Regions from separate parts of the Clostridium sp. CM036 genome, predicted to be linked through region 1. Evidence: predicted binding sites of a transcription regulator. Region 1 holds the regulator's gene; the other holds the start of a gene.
The links. Region 1 encodes NrdR, which represses ribonucleotide reductase genes. Its sites were predicted from a motif close to CACNANATNTNGTG; they were not measured.
Positions count from the first base shown of each region.

Region 2: ACWJKE_RS09085 (vitamin B12-dependent ribonucleotide reductase) is a predicted target of NrdR. The motif match lies at 5,048-5,061, and genes of this name have one in related genera.

Region 1 covers NZ_CM143652.1:667,382-677,319, reverse strand. The annotation lists gene phoU (phosphate signaling complex protein PhoU) at 1-299, opposite strand, end outside; gene pstB (phosphate ABC transporter ATP-binding protein PstB) at 323-1,075, opposite strand; gene pstA (phosphate ABC transporter permease PstA) at 1,088-1,975, opposite strand; gene pstC (phosphate ABC transporter permease subunit PstC) at 1,975-2,886, opposite strand; gene ACWJKE_RS03165 (phosphate ABC transporter substrate-binding protein) at 3,089-3,976, opposite strand; gene pnpS (two-component system histidine kinase PnpS) at 4,157-5,860, opposite strand; gene ACWJKE_RS03155 (response regulator) at 5,863-6,558, opposite strand; gene nrdR (transcriptional regulator NrdR) at 6,793-7,248, opposite strand; gene ACWJKE_RS03145 (YlmC/YmxH family sporulation protein) at 7,309-7,569, opposite strand; gene ACWJKE_RS03140 (IS3 family transposase) at 7,882-8,700, opposite strand; gene ACWJKE_RS03135 (helix-turn-helix domain-containing protein) at 8,775-9,458, opposite strand; gene ACWJKE_RS03130 (transposase) at 9,573-9,938, shown strand, end outside.
Region 2 covers NZ_CM143652.1:1,920,856-1,930,793, reverse strand. The annotation lists gene ACWJKE_RS09100 (lysophospholipid acyltransferase family protein) at 1-687, shown strand, start outside; gene ACWJKE_RS09095 (DUF378 domain-containing protein) at 802-1,023, opposite strand; gene ACWJKE_RS09090 (hypothetical protein) at 1,345-1,731, shown strand; gene ACWJKE_RS09085 (vitamin B12-dependent ribonucleotide reductase) at 1,850-4,882, opposite strand; gene ACWJKE_RS09080 (gamma carbonic anhydrase family protein) at 5,318-5,848, shown strand; gene ACWJKE_RS09075 (CvfB family protein) at 6,013-6,852, shown strand; gene ACWJKE_RS09070 (cation-translocating P-type ATPase) at 6,910-9,573, opposite strand; gene ACWJKE_RS09065 (chromate transporter) at 9,618-9,938, opposite strand, start outside.

The DNA of each region.
Region 1 (9,938 bases):
TCAACGGCATAATCAGCCATTCTCTCAAGGTCCGTTACTATTTTTGTCATAGTGAAAATATTTCTTAAATCTATTGCTAAAGGCTGCTGCATAGCGATTAATTTTATTGCTTTATCTTCTATTTCTCGCTCCATTTCATCAACTATGTCATCATTCTTCATTATTTTTTCAGCTTTTTCGGTGTTTTGAGTAACTAAGGCATCGATGCAGTCATAAATTTGTTTTTCTACTATGCTTCCCATTCTAATTAAATCATTATGAAGCTCTTGAAGATTCGCTTCAAATACTTTTCTTGCCATTAAATCACCTTCCTTATTATATTTTAGCCAAATCTTCCTGTAATATAATCCTCTGTTCTTTTATCTCGAGGTTTGTAAAAAATCTCCTCTGTTTTTCCATTCTCAATGATTTCTCCATTTAAGAAAAATGCTGTATAATCAGAAATCCTACCTGCTTGCTGCATATTATGCGTAACAATTATAACTGTATACTTTTTTTTGAGAACATCCATTAATTCTTCAACCTTTAAAGTTGAAATAGGGTCTAATGCTGAAGTTGGTTCATCCATCAGTAAAACCTCAGGTTCTACTGCCAAAGTTCTAGCTATGCATAAACGTTGCTGTTGTCCACCAGATAATCCTAGTGCACTCTTTTTAAGCCTATCTTTTACTTCATTCCAAAGTGCAGCTCCCTTTAAACTATTCTCTACAACTTCATCAAGTTGTTTCTTATTAGTTAGACCATGAATTCTTGGTCCATAAGCCACATTATCGTATATTGACATAGGGAAAGGATTAGGCTTTTGGAATACCATTCCTATTTTCTTTCTTAAATCTATAACATCATAATCTGGATTGTATATATTTTTATTTTCGTATAATACTTCTCCATCTATTTTAACAGAATCTATTAAATCATTCATTCTGTTTATAGTACGTAAAAATGTCGATTTACCACAACCTGATGGTCCTATAAGTGCAGTAACAGAATTTTTTTCTATATTAATGTTTACATTTTTCAGTGCTTGAACGTTGCCATAATATAGATTTAGATTCTTTGCTATAACAATTCCCATATTATACCCTCCTTATTTACTTCCTGTATGAGATTCATACAATTTTTTCCCAATTATCCTTGCAGATACATTAAATATAAGCACTGCAATTATTAAAACTGCTGAAGCTCCATTTGCTATCTTAGTAGCATCAGGTACCATCCCTTCAGAATTCAACTTCCATATATATACAGATAAGGTTTCAGCGGGCCTTAATAAACTATAAGCTGAAGCTTTACTAGTTAAACTTAAATTAGTAAAATTCAAAGTTGGTGCACTCATACCTGCAGTATATAGTAATGCCGCTGCTTCTCCAAATATTCTTCCCGCTGCCAGTATAACACCCGTTAGAATTTGAGGCATTGCAGATGGCAATATAACATTTTTAATAGTCTGCCATCTAGTTGCACCTAATCCTAAGCTTGCTTCTTTAACACCAGACGAAGCGGCTTTAATAGCATTTTCACTAACTCTAGTAAGTCCAGGTAAATTTATTATAGTTATAGCTAATGCTCCAGCAATAAGAGAATATCCCCATCCTGTCATATTAACAAACACTAAAAGTCCAAATAGACCAACTACTATAGACGGTAGAGATGCCATAGTCTCAATACTCAATCTAATAATATTTAATAGCTTGCCTTCTTTTGCGTACTCAGCTAAATATATTCCAGCCCCTACACCTAGTGGCACTGTGATTATAAGTGTTACTACAAGCAGATGTAACGAATTATATAATTGACGTCCAATCCCTCCACCGGCTTCACCAATTTGGGGTTCTCCAAATATAAATTTTAAATTTAATGATTGCCTTCCATTATATAGTATATATCCTATGAGGCTTACGAGTAAAAGAATTACTAAAGCAGAAATTATATATAAAACTATGGTTGCTATTTTATCTTTAACTTTAGAACTCATTATACCTCACCTCTTCTTCCAAGTTTTCTAATTATAAGTATAAATACAAAGGATATTATTAGTAATAATAATGCCATTGACCATAACGCATCATTCCAAGCTGTACCATAGATTGTATTTGCCATATCCATAGTAAGTATGCTTGTTAATGTAGATGTGGTTCCGAGTAACCCCTTAGGGAATGCTACTGAGTTTCCTATAACCATTTGCACTGCTAATGCTTCTCCAAATGCTCTTGAAACTCCGAGTACTATACCTGTTAATATTCCACTTTTAGATGCAGGAATAATCACCTTAATTATAGTTTGCCATCTAGTTGCTCCAAGTCCATAAGATGCCTCTATATAATCTTTGGGTATGGTTTTTATAGCATCAGACGCAATACTTGTGATTGTTGGCAAAATCATTACGCTTATAACTAATACTCCTGCGAGTAAACTAAAACCAATTCCTCCGAACCAAAGCTTAATAATAGGCACTAAAACACTTACACCTATCCAACCATAAACAACTGAAGGTATTCCCACAAATAACTCTATGGCAGGTTGAAGAACTTTTGTGCCAAGTTTTGGTGATACTACATTCATAAACACTGCTAAAGCTACCCCTATCGGTGCACTTACTAGCACTGCAAGGAAAGACACTGCTGAAGACCCAAGAATAAATATCAAAGTTCCAAATTGAGGAGATAAAGATTCTCCCCCCACCTCTGGATTCCACTCTCCAGAGAATATAAAATGAAATATTGAGTATCCGTGCTTTATAAAGGTATTTAATCCTTTAGTCGTTAGGAAAAATATGATTGAAAAAGTAAGAATAACTATAACAGCACCACAAAATGTTGCAAATCCACGTCCTAAATATTCATTCTTTAGTTTTAAAAATATTTTTTTCATAGCATTTTTTTTCATATCATTGTACCTCAAAAAAATTATTTTAACGATATTCCAGAAGGAAAGTCCCCCTACCTTCTATAATTGTGGACTTACTACCCTAACAAAAATGAAACTTCGGCGAGGTTATAAATCTCCTTCTGAAGTCGTTAATATTGTAGAACCGAAAGTGATAATTTAATGCAAAATAAGACCGGTTTTACCCAGCATTTAGAGAATATTAATCTCTTTTAGCCTTCATATCTGCCATTGGAATATACCCTAATTTTGTTATCCCTGCCTTCATTTCATCACTTACCATATAATCCAAGTATGCTTTTGTTATTCCTGTAGGTTCACCTTTGGTATACATATGTTCATATGCCCAAATTTTATATTTATCTGTGCTTATGTTCTCTGCATTTGCAGAAACACCATTAATTTTCAGTACGGTTAAACCCCCTTTATTAGCCTCATCAGCGAAGTATGATAATGCTAAGTAACTTATTGCCCCATCTGTTTGTTTAACTGCTTGTTTAACAGCTCCGCTCGAATCTTGAGTTAAACCAGCGACTTCTTCCTTTTTATCCAGACCAAATTCTTTAAATGTTACTCTAGTTCCTGAAGATTTTGGTCTATTTATAACAGTGATTTTCATGTCAGCTCCGCCAACTTCTTTCCAGTTTTTTATCTTACCTGTAAATATATCTATTAATTGAGCCTTTGTTAAAGATTCAACTTTAGATTTTTGATTTGTTACTGCTGCAATTCCTATAACACATACCTTATTGTCTTTTAATTTAGTTGCGTCAATTCCTTCTTTATCTTTTGCATAAATATCTGAATTTCCTATTTCTACACTACCTTCTAATACTAATTTAAGTCCAGTACCACTACCGCCACCTTGAACATTTACAGTTGCTCCTGGGTTTTTATCTAAAAAACTCTTAGCACCTAATTCAGCTAAAGGCTGAAGTGATGTTGATCCTGCTGCTGTTATTGTACCTGATAACTCATTTTTTTTAGTCTCAGTTTTAGGTGCAGTTTTACTTGAACAACCCGTGGAAATTCCTGCTGTCATTGCAACTGCTAGTGCAGCGACCATTAATTTTAAGTTTTTTCTTTTCATTGATAATTCCCCCGTTCATTTATTTAGATTGTTTTATTAGCTACTCATTACACTTATAATATTATACCCCGAAAGTTAACTTTGTATTAAGGCAAAGTTAACTAAAGTTTAGCTAATGTTAATTAAACTTTACAATGATAAAAATAAAGCTATCACGTTAATAACGCGATAGCTTTATTTTTATTTAGCGTACGGAATTTCAACTATAAATTTACTGCCTGATCCTAGCTGACTTTCCACATATATTTTTCCATTTAATTTAAGTACTATATGCTTAACAATAGCAAGTCCTAATCCAGTGCCACCTTTTGATCTTAAACGAGCCTTATCCACTCTGTAAAATCTCTCAAATATACGTGGAATTTGTTCTTTGTCTATTCCAACCCCAGTGTCCTTAACCCATAGCATGCATCTATCATCCTTGCTCTCCATTCCAATGCAAACACTATCTCCAGTTTCTGAGTAGTTTATTGCATTATCTACTAAGTTAATTAACATTTGTTTAAACCTATCAGCGTCACCTATCACTTCTTTTACATTTCGCTGATCAACCTTTAACTTGATTCCTTTTAATTCTGCTATGTTTTTCATTAAGTTGTAGACATTTTCTACAATTTTATTAATATTAATTTTTTCATTTTTAACTTCCTTTTGTTGTTCTATATGTGAAAGTGTTAAAATATCTGTACTTAATCTAGTTAATCTTTCAGCTTCTTCATTGATTATATTTAAAAATTTTTCCTTTGTGTCAGCATCATCAACATATTTTAGAGTTTCTGCAAACCCTTTAATAGAGGTTAAAGGCGTTTTAAGCTCATGAGAAACATTAGCAACAAATTGTGTTCTCATATTTTCCAATTTTTTCACTTCTGTAATATCTTGAACAACTGCCACAGTGCCTATATGTTCGCTTCTGTTAATTATATCTGTAGTTTTTATTCTAAGTTCTCTTTCTTGTGGCCAAACTATCTTTATTTCCTTATAATCATTATCACTTTGGTGGAAGATATTTTCTAATTCAAAATCCCTTATATTATCCAGAAGATTCTGCCCTATAATATCTTTAGTGATTCCAAATGTTTTTTTAGCATATGGATTAATCATTATCACTTTATTTTTTCTATCTACAGCAATGACTCCACTATCCATACTTTGCAAAATAGCCTCAAGCCTGTTTTGCTTATCGGTAACTTCATTCAATGTAGACTCTAGTTTATCCGCCATCTCATTAAAATTCTTAGCTAGTTGTCCTATTTCACCATCTGATAATACTCTAGCTCTTCTATGAAATTCGCCCTTACTAATTCTTGAAGTAATAAAAATCAAGTCGGTAATTGGTTTTACTATAATATATGATAGTTTTAGAGAAAACCAAATTGACATTATTGCTGAAAAAATTATGGCTAAGATGTAAAGCTTAAAATATTTACTGCCTAATCCATTTACAATTTCAAGAGGCATAGAACTTCTAATAATAAACCCATCACCAAAAGTGGTTGCAAAATACATCATATTCCGATCAGTAGATTTACTATATCTCACTGTAAATCCACTGCCGCTTTTTCTTGCGTCTTTTATTTCTTGCCTATCATTATGATCATCCATAGTTTCCCCGCTTATATTTGAATCATAAATAACTTTACCATTTTTATCAACATAGGTAACTCTTAGCTGCGAACTTTCTAAGTTCTCCATAAAAAATTTCTGAGGGTCTCTTAAATTATTACTTTGCAATAATCTAATAATCATATTGTTATTAATTTGAAGCTTCCCTTTTAGATTTTGCTGATATTCATAATTAAAAATAGACGTGAATAATGCAGTTACTACCACAAATATAAAAATCACAGTGCTTAACAAATATATAAGTAATTTTTTTTTCATAATTACTCTCCAAAATTAAATCTATATCCTATGCCCCTAATAGTCTGGATATACATTGGATTTTTATCATCTTCTTCAATTTTTTGCCTTAAATGTCTTATGTGAACGTCAACAGTTCTTGTTTCTCCTAAGTATTCATAACCCCATATTTTATCTAATAAAAAGTCTCTAGTCATAACTCTTCCTTTATTCTTTATCAAAATTTCCAATAGTTCGAATTCCTTTAATGTCAAATCAATTTTGATTTCACCTTTAATAACCTCGTGCTTACCAAAATCAATAGTCAAATTTCCAACACTAAAAGACTTTTCAGCTACTTGCATATTGGTTCTTCTAAGCATGGCTTTGATTCTTGCTACTAGCTCCCTTACTGAGAATGGCTTTGTAATATAATCGTCTGCCCCTAACTCTAGCCCTATTATTTTATCTATTTCTTCTGCTTTTGCTGTTATCATTATTATTGACATATTTGACATAGATGAATCTTTTCTAATTTCCTTACAAACATCTAGGCCATCCATTCCAGGTAACATTAAATCTAGTAACATCAATTGCGGCAATTGTTCTTTAGCAAGTTTTATAGCATCTATACCATTATTAGCACACATAACTTTATAACCATTCTTCTCCAAATTAAATTTAATTAACTCTTGTATATGTTCCTCATCATCAACCACTAATATTTTTTCTTCAGCCATGTTAATCCCTCCATATTTCAGCGTTAGTTTATTGTTTTAAATAAACAATAATACATTTTCTTTTGTTTATTATTACTAGCCTTAATATTACTCTAAATATCCTCACTAGTAAACTGTTCTATTACTTACCTGATAGTTTCATATCATCAGCCTCTAATATATTTAGCTGCTACGTCATAATTTTCTCGTAGTTTTTCAAAAAAAAAATTATAAAAAAAATGCCTAAGGGCATTTTCATTCCTTAGACATTAATTTCCTTATCTCTTCCATGAATGTATTAATATCTTTGAATTGCCTATAAACTGAAGCAAACCTCACATAAGATACCTCATCTACATTTTTTAATATGCTCATAATGATTTCTCCTATATAATCTGATTTCACTTCTGTAAGCATTTCATTGTTTAACTGTTTTTCTACTTCATCACAAATAGCTTCTATTTGTTTTCTTGACACCGGCCTCTTTTGGCATGCCTTCATAAGGCCATTTAATATTTTCGTTCTGTCAAAATATTCTCTATTAGAATCCTTCTTTATTACTAAAATAGGTACATCTTCCACTTTTTCATATGTAGTATATCTCTTAAAACAACTTAGGCACTCTCTTCTTCTTCTAGTTGCAATATTCTCATCTGTTGATCTAGAATCAACTACTTTACTTTCTTCACAGCTGCAATATGGACATTTCAATGGCCTTCACGTCCTTTTCATAGTATAGTTAGCAAATATACTAACATTATACACTTTTTCCTATTCGTTTTCTATATTTACATCACTACCATCTACAAGAATAACATCTACCCCAATTTTCTTTACTTTTTCCCAAGGTATCTCAACACTATTATTTTTATTGAACCAAGATGACTTTTGGGTTGGCATTAGGATTGAAATAATTCTATAGTCTTCACAATCAACTTTTAAATCTTTGATATATCCCATTTTTGAGCCTGAACTTATATCTATAATTTCCATCTGTCTTAAATTATTTATTGCAAACATTAAACTTTCCATTTTGTTCACCCCCAATAAGTTTTCATAAACCCTTTTTTTAAACCAGCTAGTCACTACTCTAGTCTATTTTTAGAGGCCTAGCACTTTATATTATTTATATTCATAAGTTATTAAAAATATTATTTATAATTAGAACATTTCTTTATTTGTTTCATTTTGCTTAATATTTAATCTTCAAATAATAACTTTTAAAATCGGTTTCTAAAATAAAATTATAAAAAGGGTCCTACTTTGAACTGCCCCCTGTCAAGTAGACAGTGGAAATAATTAAAGATTTTATGTAAGGCGTCTATTATTTGGTAGGCGCTTTATTTATGCTGCATTACCTAATAGATATCGCTGATATTCCATTGGTGTCATGCACTTTAAACGTTTTTGATAACGTCTATTATTATAATATTCTATATAGTCTTCAATCGATTTCTTTAAGCTTTCATAGTCTTCAAATTTATGAAGATAATACATTTCTGTTTTTAAGATTCCCCAAAATCCTTCCATTGGACCATTATCAATACAATGCCCAACCCTCGACATGCTCTGTATCATTCCAGCTTTTTTTAGTTTTTCTTTAAATATTTTTGAAGTATACTGGAAACCTCGGTCACTATGAAATATTGGTTTAGCATCAGGGTATACTTTAACAGCAAGATTAAAGGTTTGATAAACCAATTGGTTATTATTAGAATGACCAATGACATATGAAACAATACTTCTATCACCTAAATCAAATATTGCACTTAGATAAGCCTTTTGTCCACTTCTCCCATATTTAAACTCGGTTACATCTGTAAGCCATTTTTTATTGACTTGTTCTGCTTTAAAATTTCTATCCAAAATATTTTCTGCAGTAACTTCAGGAGTTGACTTAATATAATTATATCTTTTTTTTCTGCATACGGATTTTAATCCTAATATCTGCATCAGACGATAAATTCGTTTATAATTAACTTTTTTATTATATTCTCTACGGATTTTAATCGTCATCTGGCGATAGCCTAAGATACCGTCTTTTTCCTCATATAACTCACAAATAAGCTTTAATAATTCTTCGTTTTTCAATACTCGGTTACTTTTTTCTCTGTGTAGCCATTTATAATATGCAGAATGGCTAACGCCGCCTATAATGCACAACTCAGTTATAGGAAATTTATCTTTGTTAGATAATTCTTGGATTGCAAGATAAGTATCTTCGTATCTAGCTTCGCTTAATATCGCCTTCTTTCTATCTCTTGGATTTTTTTTAGAAGAGCATTCTCCATCCGTAATCTTCTATTTTGTGCTTCTAAAAGCTTGTATTGAGCTTTTAGCTTTTCATCTTCTGTCATTAACTCTTCAGCCTTTGGCTTTCCACGTCGGTCCAAAAGCCCTTCAATACCAAACTGATTATACTTCTTCATCCAGGTATAAATCTGAGGATAAGATACCTTATATTTTTCAACAGTTTTATTATAACTGTTATTGTTTTCAATACAGTACTTTATGATTTCAATGCGTTCAATATAAGAAGTTTTGCGTCCTTTGGTCATGATTATTTTTCCTCCTGTTCCAGAAGATTTTATGTTTTCATGACCATTATACTTCTTTATCCAATTGCATAAAACTGTATTTGACGAAATATGATACTTAATGCATAAATCATTCAGTGAGCCATGCCCATCAAGATATTCTTTTACAATGTTAATCTTGATTTTGGCAGTATAAGAAGTATTTTTGCTAGAATGTTTTAACCCAGCTTCACCTTCTGATTTATATCGTATTACCCATTTTTGAAAAGAACTCTTATGTACTTGAAGTTTGTTGCATAAACTTAACATACTAGCTTTTCCATTTAAATATGATGTTACAGCCTTAATTTTTTGTTGGTCTGATATAGTTGATTTTCTTCCCATAAAAAAATAGCCCTCCTTATAGTAAACAGTTTTATTATTTTAACTGTCTACCATGAACTGCTCCCCTTTTATTGGACAAAGTATTATAATTGTTTATATAAGGGGTGATTTTTTTTGAAAGTAAAATACACACTTGAAAAGCGTTTAGAAATACTTGATGAATGGAAGAAAGCTAATAATGGCTCACGCAATGCTCTAGCAAGAAAATATGATGTCGCTCCCCAAACAATACGAGGATGGGAAAAAATTCAGGAGTTACATGGCGACGATGCACTTATACCTCGTAATGGAAAACGGAATAAATATACAGGTGACTTTCGAATAAAGGTTGCAGAAGAATTAATAAATAGTGGTCTTTCAAAACATGAGATATGTTCTAAATATAATCTTAATGAATCTTTAGTTCTTAGATGGAAAAAACTCTATATTGAAAATGGCAAAGAATTTTTAGCTATAGATCATCGTGGCCGAAAAAAAGGA
Region 2 (9,938 bases), 1.3 Mb from region 1:
ATCGGTAAAAGCTTTGAGAAGATAAAATTTAATAGCATAAAAAAACATAAAACTAGAGAAGAGGCAGATGTGTATATATTCAAAGTAGCTACGAAGTGGTCTAATTTTGTGCTTAGGGTTGCAGGATTAAATTTAACAGTCGTAGGAAAAGAAAATATACCAAATGAGCCTTGTGTTTTTGTGGGAAATCACCAAAGTAATTTTGATACACCAGTAATATTATCTAATATGAATAGACTTACTGGTGCAGTTGCTAAAAAAGAAATGAAAAAAATACCAATAATGAGCTATTGGATGAGGCAAATACATTGTGTATTTATGGATAGGGAAAATCCAAGAGAAGCTTTGAAGGCAATTTCGGAAGGTGTTCAAAATTTAAAGAATGGATATTCTATGATTATTTTTCCAGAGGGTACGAGAAGTAGAAGTAACAGCTTAGGTGAGTTTAAAAAAGGTAGTATGAGGCTAGCAATAAAGGCTGGGGTACCTATTGTTCCTATAACATTTTATGATACTTATAAAGCGATGGAAGGTAATAATGGGAAAATTAAAAAGACAAATGCTAAGCTTATAATAGATAAACCTATATATATTGAGGGTATGTCAAAGGAAGAAAAAGTAAAAATTTCAGAGGTAGTACAAAATATAATCCAAAATAATTTAAATAAGGAACGTGAGGAAAAATAGATTTATATGGTTACTTGTTATTTATTTAAATGCCCTAAAGCTGAAGTAATATAAAAGAAGCTGAATTTGAAACTTCAGCTTCTTTTATATTGTATAGAAATATTTATTTGAAAATTATTTAACCTCAGTTCTATCGCTGTCGCTAGCTCTGTCTCTTCCTAAGAAAGATAAAGAGTATAGACCGCATAAACCTACTAGAGCGAAAATAATTCTCGTAAATGCTGTTCCAGTGCCAAATAAGCTTGATACTAGGTCAAATTTGAAAAATCCAATTAGTCCCCAATTTATAGCGCCTATGATAACTAATACTAGTGCAGTACCATCTAATGCTTTCATTGTAAACATCTCCTCTTTCATAAGTCTTAGTATTATTGTTTACAATTTTTAAAAAATTATTACTATATTAAAAAAAAATATTTAATTTCACCATGTATTTAATAGTGGATTATTAATAATATGTTAAATAATTAAGTACAGTTCTTATTAAATACTGCTCACAGATATTTTGGTATAAACTTTTTTTAAATACAAATATAAATAGATAAATTAATGCATAAGCTATTGATATATATTAAAATATGTTTGATAATGTATAGTATACATTTATTTATAGAAAGATAGTGTTAACATTATCTATAAAAAAGGGAGGGATAAAATATGAATATCTTAATACAAATACTTAGCGTTGTTGCATTTGCAATTATTGTTCTTGTAATATATAATGTTTTAAAAGCTTATGTACTAGATAAGTTAAATATTAACAAGTGGATAGTACTTTTATTAGCTATTGCAATATATGTGGTTCCTGTGCTCATATGGCCTAATATTATAAATCATGCAACTTACTATGTAATGACAGGAATATCTGCTATTATGATTTTATGGTTTACGGATTTATCAGGTTTTTTAAAAAATTCGAATATTTTTAAAAAAAATTCAACAAGCATAGGTTCTGCAAATATTAATGCTAAAAAAGATAAGAAGGACGATGTAGTAATTAGGTCCAAGGCTAAACCTAATAGGAATAAAAATAATAAAAAATAATAAAAAGGAGTACAAATTTCCATGGGGAATTTGTACTCCTTTTGAATGTGTCTATATATATAATATTTAATACTTTTTAACTGTCACAAAATAATTGTGAGATTTTGGTTTGTTGAAGCTAACTACATCCAGTAGTAGTTCCACATTCAAGGCAAACTTTACAAGTTCCGTTTCTAACAAGCCTAGTACTTGAGCAATGAGAGCAGGTTTCAGAGTATAATCTTTCCCCTTGGATAGTGTCTGTGCTTATGTTAGTAGGGGCGAGGACATTCTCAGCGTCTGCTAGGCCAGTTGAAATTTCAGTCTCACCAGGCATTAGTGGATTTTTAGGTATATTAGCGTTGTCGTAATTTTCAGGTTTGATTTGACATCTACTATAATCTCCTAGTTCTATATCAATAATCTTACTAATTAAATCAGATATAGAAGAAACAGATTTAATATAAGGATGCTTTTGTACAAAACCATAAGGTTCAAATTTTTGTCCGCGAAGCATTTTAGAAATGGCTTGCGCAGGTACATGATGCTGAAGCATTACTGAAATTGCCTTTGAAAGAGAATTCAATAATCCAGTAATTATAGTACCTTCCCTATCTGTAGTTATATATATTTCAGAAATTTCTCCGTTTGAGCGCCTATTTATCGTAGTATAGACTTTTACATCATCAATTTGAGCAGGATGAGTAGTTCCATAACGTATTCCAATTGGCTTTTCTCTTGTGGAGTGGTTTGAAGTTTCTTGTAATGACTTTGCTTTCTTTAAAAGAGCCTCGTATGATAAATCCTCAAGTAACAGTTCTTTGTCAACAGATAAAGTAGTGTTTAAAGGTTGACTTGCTTTTGAACCATCTCTATATAAGGAGATACCTTTCACGCCTAGCTTCCAAGAATTTAATATCACTTCTTTAAAGTCTTCTATGGTAGCATTTTTAGGTAGATTTACAGTCTTTGATATAGAACCTGATATCATTGGGGTTATTGCCGCCATCATGAGAACATGTCCCATAAATGAAATATATCTTTTTCCGCTACCGCATTTGTTTGCTGTATCGAATATAGGCAAATGTTCTACCTTTAAATGTGGAGCACCCTCAATTTTTCCATCAATGATTTTTTCATATTCAAAGCCGTTTTCATCAACCTTTTCTTTTCTTAGAATATAATCAAGAATATCATTTGTTTCACTTTCGGAATATCCAAGGTTATCCAATGAGTCTTTAATTACAGGGTTTACGATGGTCATAAATCCACCACCAGATAATTTTTTATAAATAAAATGGCTGAAATATGGTTCAACTGAGGTTGCACCACAATCCATTGCAAAAGAAATAGTGCCAGTAGGAGCTAGAACTGTAACTTGAGCATTTCTAAAACCATATTTTTCACCACTGCTTAGTACTTTTGACCAACAGTTTTTTAAGGTTTCACTTATATTGCTTAGGGAATCATTACCTAAAATATCATGGTTAACTTTTATAGGATCATAATTCAAATGTTCATAGTTACTATTTAGAGCTCCAGCAGCTCTTGCATGATTCCTTATAACTATTTGCATATGTTTTTTGTTGATTTCATATTTTTCAAAAGGAGCTAGTTCTTTTGAAAGTAGGGATGATACATAATAAGCCTGTGCAGTCATTATTCCACTTAGCGCTGCAGCTATATTTCTAGCATCTTCTGAGTCATAGGCATAGCCCATTACCATAAATAAAGAAGCTAAATTTGAAAGCCCAAGACCTGTGGTTCTAAATAAATAACTTTTTCTTGCTATATCTTCAGTTGGAAACTGGCCCCAATGAATGGAGGATTCAAGGACTAATTGAGTAAGTCCTATTAGATGGACATATCCATCTACATCAAATTTTTTAGTCAAAGCATCATAAAATTTATAAATATTAATAGAAGCTAAATTACAAGAGGTATCATCTAAAAAAGCATATTCTCCACAAGGATTAGTCGAATTAATTCTATTATGTTTAGCATTAACTACTCCATCTTCTCCACCGGGGCAAGTATGCCATGCATTAAAGGTGTCATCAAATTGAGGCGCTGGATCAGCACATTGCCAAGCAGCGGTATTAAAGGTATCCCATAGCGTCTTAACACTTATGTCTGCATCAACTGTGGAATCACATCTCCCTTTAAGAGTAATAGTCTGATTAGGATTTTTCGATAAGGTATCAACTTTCATCATAAATTCATCTGAGAATCTTATGGAGTTGTTTCCATTTTGGCCAGATACAGTCTCATAAGCCTCTCCTTCAAAGCTACCATCATAACCCATTTTAGTAAGAGCGCGTACTTTATCTTCTTCTTTAGCTTTCCAAGTCATAAACTCCATTATTTCAGGGTGATTGATATCAAGGCATAGCATCTTAGCAGCACGCCTTGTAGTTCCACCAGATTTTATAGCTCCAGCATTTCTGTCAAGTCCTCTTAAAAAACTCATAAGACCTGATGAAACTCCACCACTAGATAATCTTTCACCTATACCTCTTATGGATGAGAAGTTAGTTCCGGTGCCAGAGCCACCTTTAAATAATTTAGTCTCTGTTACATACTGCTCAGAGATTGAATGATTGCCAAGTAGTTTATCTTGGATTGATAGAATGAAACAAGCTGAAGCTTGAGTCCTTGTATAAGCATCTTCGCTTTTAACTATCATTTTTTCTTTTTCATCGTAATAAAAATTATCTAATGATTCGCCTTTTATACCATAGGATAGGTTAAGGCCCGTATTAAACCATTGAGGAGAATTTGGTGCAAACATTTGATTTAAAAATGCATATATTAATTCATCATAAATAATGCTTTTTTCCTCTTGAGATTTAATAATAGTCTCATCAGTCAAGGATTCACACCAAAAATTAACAAGTCTATGAGCTACCATTTTCATACTATCCTCATAACCTTGCTTATTATTAACACCAGATTTTCTGAAATATTTTGAAGCAATAATATCGCAAGAATTTTGAGAGTAATGCTCTGGAAATTCTAAAGCCTTCATATCTAAAAGCACTTTATTTGTTTTATGGTCTTTTAAAAAAACATTTACCTTTTTCCATTTGAATAAATCAAAAACAGTAATAGTTTTATCTTTTTCTAATTCCTTTGTATAAAATCGTTTGATTAAATTTTTTATCTCCGCCATAATTAATACTAGCTTAAAAAGCTAGTATATTCACCTCCTATTAGTTGCATGATAATTAAGATTAAGTCTAAATTATGTAAAACATACTTCTGTATGGTTGATATTACTACACTAAAAGATTTTCTTGATTATTTAGTTTAATTATTATGTGTTATATTAGTATAACACCATATGTAGTAAGTAGAAAAAGAATTATAACTACAGATGGTATTATATAATAGAATCAAATAAAAATCAACATTAAATATTAACCAAAAATATGACGAATAAACGGCAAATTTATATAATATAGTAGTATAATAAATACATATTTATTATTATGTAAAATAATAAACCTAAATATTTATTATTATGTAAAATAATAAACCTAAATATTTATTATTATGCATAATAAACCTACGTATTTATTATTTTGGAAGAGGTGATGATGAAATTATGATACATCAATTTGATGGAAAAATACCTAATGTACATAAACATTCTTATATTGCTTACAGTGCAGATGTTATAGGAAATGTGTCTATAGGAGAGTACAGTAGTATTTGGTTTGGAGCTGTATTAAGAGGCGATATGAATTCCATGTCTATAGGTTCTTATACAAATATTCAAGACAATTGTACAGTACATAATGATGATGAATTTTCGGTTAATATTGGAGAGTATGTAACTATAGGACATAATGCCATAATACATGGTTGTAAAATTTCAAGTTATGCTTTAATTGGAATGGGAAGTACTATACTAAATGGAGCAGAAATAGGGGAGTATACTATAATTGGCGCTGGTAGCTTAGTTACTCAAGGAAAGAAAATACCCTCAGGGGTTCTTTGTATGGGAGTGCCGGCAAAGGTCATTCGCGAACTAACTACAGAGGAAAAGGAAGGATTAAAAAAATCAGCTCAGCATTATGTAGAGCTTTCAATGAAATATAATACAAAACAAATAAATGACCATACCTTAATTTAGATTGTTATAGAGCGCGAAAAATGATAATATTAAATGGAATAGAAAAGGTGACAGATGAGCAGAAATATAAATACATGTTTATAGAAAATATTTAGTACAATATGTTGATAAATTTAACAAATATATAGATTGGTCAAAAGTTTAAAAAAGGTAGGAGATAATAAATGATAAAAATAGGAGAATTTAATAATTTAAAAGTAGCTAGGCGAGCAGAATTTGGGTACTATTTGGGCGCAGAGACTGAAAACACTAGTGATGATATATTATTGCCAATGAAAAGTACTTTAGGTAGAGCACTTAATATTGATGATGAAGTTGAAGCCTTCGTATATAGGGACTCAAGTGATAGGTTAATTTCAACTTTAAAAAAACCTCTTGCAAAGGTTGGTGATTTAGCCTACCTTAAAGTAATTGACATGACTGCAATAGGAAGTTTTGTAGAAATTGGTTTAGAAAGAGACGTATTAGTTCCTTTTAAGGAGGAAAATTACAAATTAGAAACAGGCAAAAAATATCTTTTTTATATATATTTAGATAAGACTGGAAGAATAGCGGCCACTACTTTTATTGATAAATATTTATACGATACAGATTCATATGATATTGATGAGGAAGTGGAAGGAACAGTATACGGAATCCAGACTAATGGTACCGTAATGATAGCTATTGATGATATTTATAGAGCGGTTATTCTAAGAAATGAGAATTATATGAGTGTAATACCAGGAGATAGATTAAGTGTACGAGTGAAAAAATATTATGAAGATGGCAAAATGGACGTAACAGCAAGAAAACCAAGACTAGAAGAAAGAGATGTAGTTGAGGAACAAATAATAGAATACTTAGATAAAAGTGATGGCTTTATGCCATACAATGATAAAAGTTCTCCAGATGATATAAAGAAAGTTTTTAAAACAAGCAAAAATGCATTTAAAAGGGCATTAGGAGGACTTATGAAAAATGGGCTAATCCATCAAGATGAAGAAGGTACTAGATTAAAGTAATTAGATATATTTATAATAGTAAAAGGCTGATGAGTTAACTCATCGGCCTTTTACTATTTATATTTTAGATGAACTACGTTTAAATATCTTTACAATTTCATTAAAAAGTAATGGCATTAAGGCTAAAATAGTAACGATACCCCAATCTGCTAAACTTAAAGCATGAACACTAAAAGCATTTGCTAGAGGTGGAATAGTTATTATCAAATCTTGTAGCAGTATACCTAAAACTATAGCTGCAATTAAATATTTGTTTGAAAATAAACCTATTTGGAATATGGATTTTTTATTATTTCTCATATTTAAAGAATGAACAAGCTGAGAAACACTAAGTACTACAAATCCCATAGTTTGTGCATGTTTTAAAGCATCTTGTGAAATGTTTTTAGGGAATAGTGGGAATAAGTTAGTTATGCCACTATAATATTTTGCACCTATTATAAAGGCTGCTAAAGTTACTAAACCTATTAACAATCCGTTAAGAAGTAAACTTAATGTTGAACCTTTAAATAAACCATCTTTTTGGTTGCGTGGTTTATACTTCATTACGTCGGGGTCGCCAGGATCTACACCTAAAGCTAAAGCTGGAAGCGTATCTGTAATTAAGTTAACCCATAATATATGGATAGGTCTAAGTGGCGATGCCCAACCTAAAAGTATTGCAAGAAATAGCGCTATAATTTCTCCAACATTACAGGAAATAAGAAATACTACAGTTTTCTTGATATTTGTGAAGATATTTCTTCCTTCCTTTATAGCGGAAACGATAGTTGAAAAGTTATCGTCTATTAATATCATATCAGCAGCACCTTTAGCTACATCAGTACCTGTTATACCCATGGCTACACCTATATCTGCCATTTTCAGGGATGGCGCGTCATTTACTCCATCACCAGTCATTGATACAATGTTTCCTTTGGATTTAAGAGCATTTATAATTTTTACTTTATGCTCTGGAGACACTCTTGCGAATACCCTTATATTATCAATTTTACTATTTAGTTCTTCATCTGAAAGTTTATCAAGCTCAGAGCCAGACATAACTGCTAGGGGATCTTTAGTAATATTAAGGTCTTTCGCTATAGCAAAAGCTGTGTTTTGGTGATCGCCGGTTATCATTACAGTTTTTATTCCGGAATTCGTGCACACAGAAATAGAATCCTTAACTTCCAGTCTAGGTGGATCTATCATACCTACCAGGCCAATAAGTATTAAATCACTTTCTAAAGAATCAATATCCACATGAGATGTTGGAAGAATTTTATAAGCTGCGCCTAGAACTCTTAAAGCATCATCAGACATTTTATTAGACACATCTAATATTTCTTCTTTTATGACTGGAGTAATTTCTATTATATTGCCTTTAATACAGGCTTTAGTACATAGTTTTAAGAGATTATCAATAGCCCCTTTTGTCATTACATAATATTCATTATCATATTTATTTACAGTAGTCATTAATTTTCTATCTGATTCAAAAGGAATCTCAGCGATTCTTTTATGGATTTTTTCTAAATGGTCTTTAAATATATTGTAAGTTACCCCAGCTACTAGTAAAGCAATTTCAGTGGGGTCACCTGTTTTTGAACCCTCAGAGTACGTAGCATCATTACATAAAATAAGATTCTCAAGTAAGAGCTTATGCTCATTGTCATTAATGTTTAGATTGGTTATATTACCTAAGAGGCCATCTGTATAGAATTTTGTTACAGTCATTTTATTTTGAGTTAATGTTCCTGTCTTGTCTGAACATATAATATTTACTGAACCTAAAGTTTCAACTGCGGGTAATTTACGTACAATTGCATTCTTTTTTATCATTTTTTGAACGCCCATAGCAAGTACTATAGTGACTATTGCAGGAAGACCCTCAGGTATCGCAGCTACTGCTAAACTAATAGATGTAAGTAACATTTCAAAAATATCTCTTTTTTGGAGAACGCCTACTATAAACATAAGAGCACATATAAACAACGCACCTATTCCTAGGTATTTTCCAAGTTCAGCCAGTTTTTTTTGAAAGGGGGTCTGGTCGTCTACTTTTTCATCTAGCATTTTAGCAATTTTACCTAGCTGAGTATTCATTCCAGTAGATACGGCAATGCCTATACCTCTACCATAAGTTGCGAGTGTTGACATGAAGAGCATATTCTTTTGATCGCCGAGTGGAATATCATCACCAGTTAAGACTAGGGATGCATCTTTATCTACTGGCACAGATTCTCCTGTAAGTGTAGATTCTTCAATTTTTAAATTTGCAGTTTCAATAAGCCGTAAATCGCAAGGCACATATCTTCCAGCGTCAATAATAATAATATCACCAGGTACAACTTCGTTAGATGGAATTTCTTTTAACTGCCCATCGCGTCTAACTACAGCCTTAGGCGTAGATAATTTTTTTAGTGCATCAAGAGCTTTTTCAGCTTTTGACTCTTGAATAATTCCGACTGTAGCATTAATAACAATTACAATAGCAATTATAACTGCATCACTTGTTTCACCAAGGAGGGCAGAAATTACAGCAGCTGCAATTAAAATATAAATTAAAATATCATTTAATTGGGAAAAAAACATAGATATTAAAGTTTTAGGCTTTTTACTTTCTAACTCATTTAGTCCGAATTTTTCTCTTTTTAGGGCTGTTTCTTTTTGAGAAAGTCCTGTTAGTGGATTGGATCCTAATTCTTTTAGAACTTCCGCTATAGTTTTGTTAAAAAACATAAATACCACCTCGTGTATAGTATTTGTTGTTACCGTTTAATTTATTAAAAATAAAATACAATACCTAATATTCCTGAAATTATTATTACTAAAATTGGATGGAGTTTATTAGTTAATAATATTCCTAAAATTATAATTCCAATTATTATACTTTTAATATCTTTATATGATTCCCTTCCCATGGATAAGAATACAGAGATTATAAGGCCAATTAGTGCAGGCCTCATACCGGATAGTGCGGCCTTCATTATATAGGATTCCTTAAATTTTAAAATATAGTGATTAGCTATGGAAACTAAGATAAAAGAAAATGAAACTACGCCTAGGGTTGCAGAAATAGCACCGAGTACTCCAGAAACTTTATA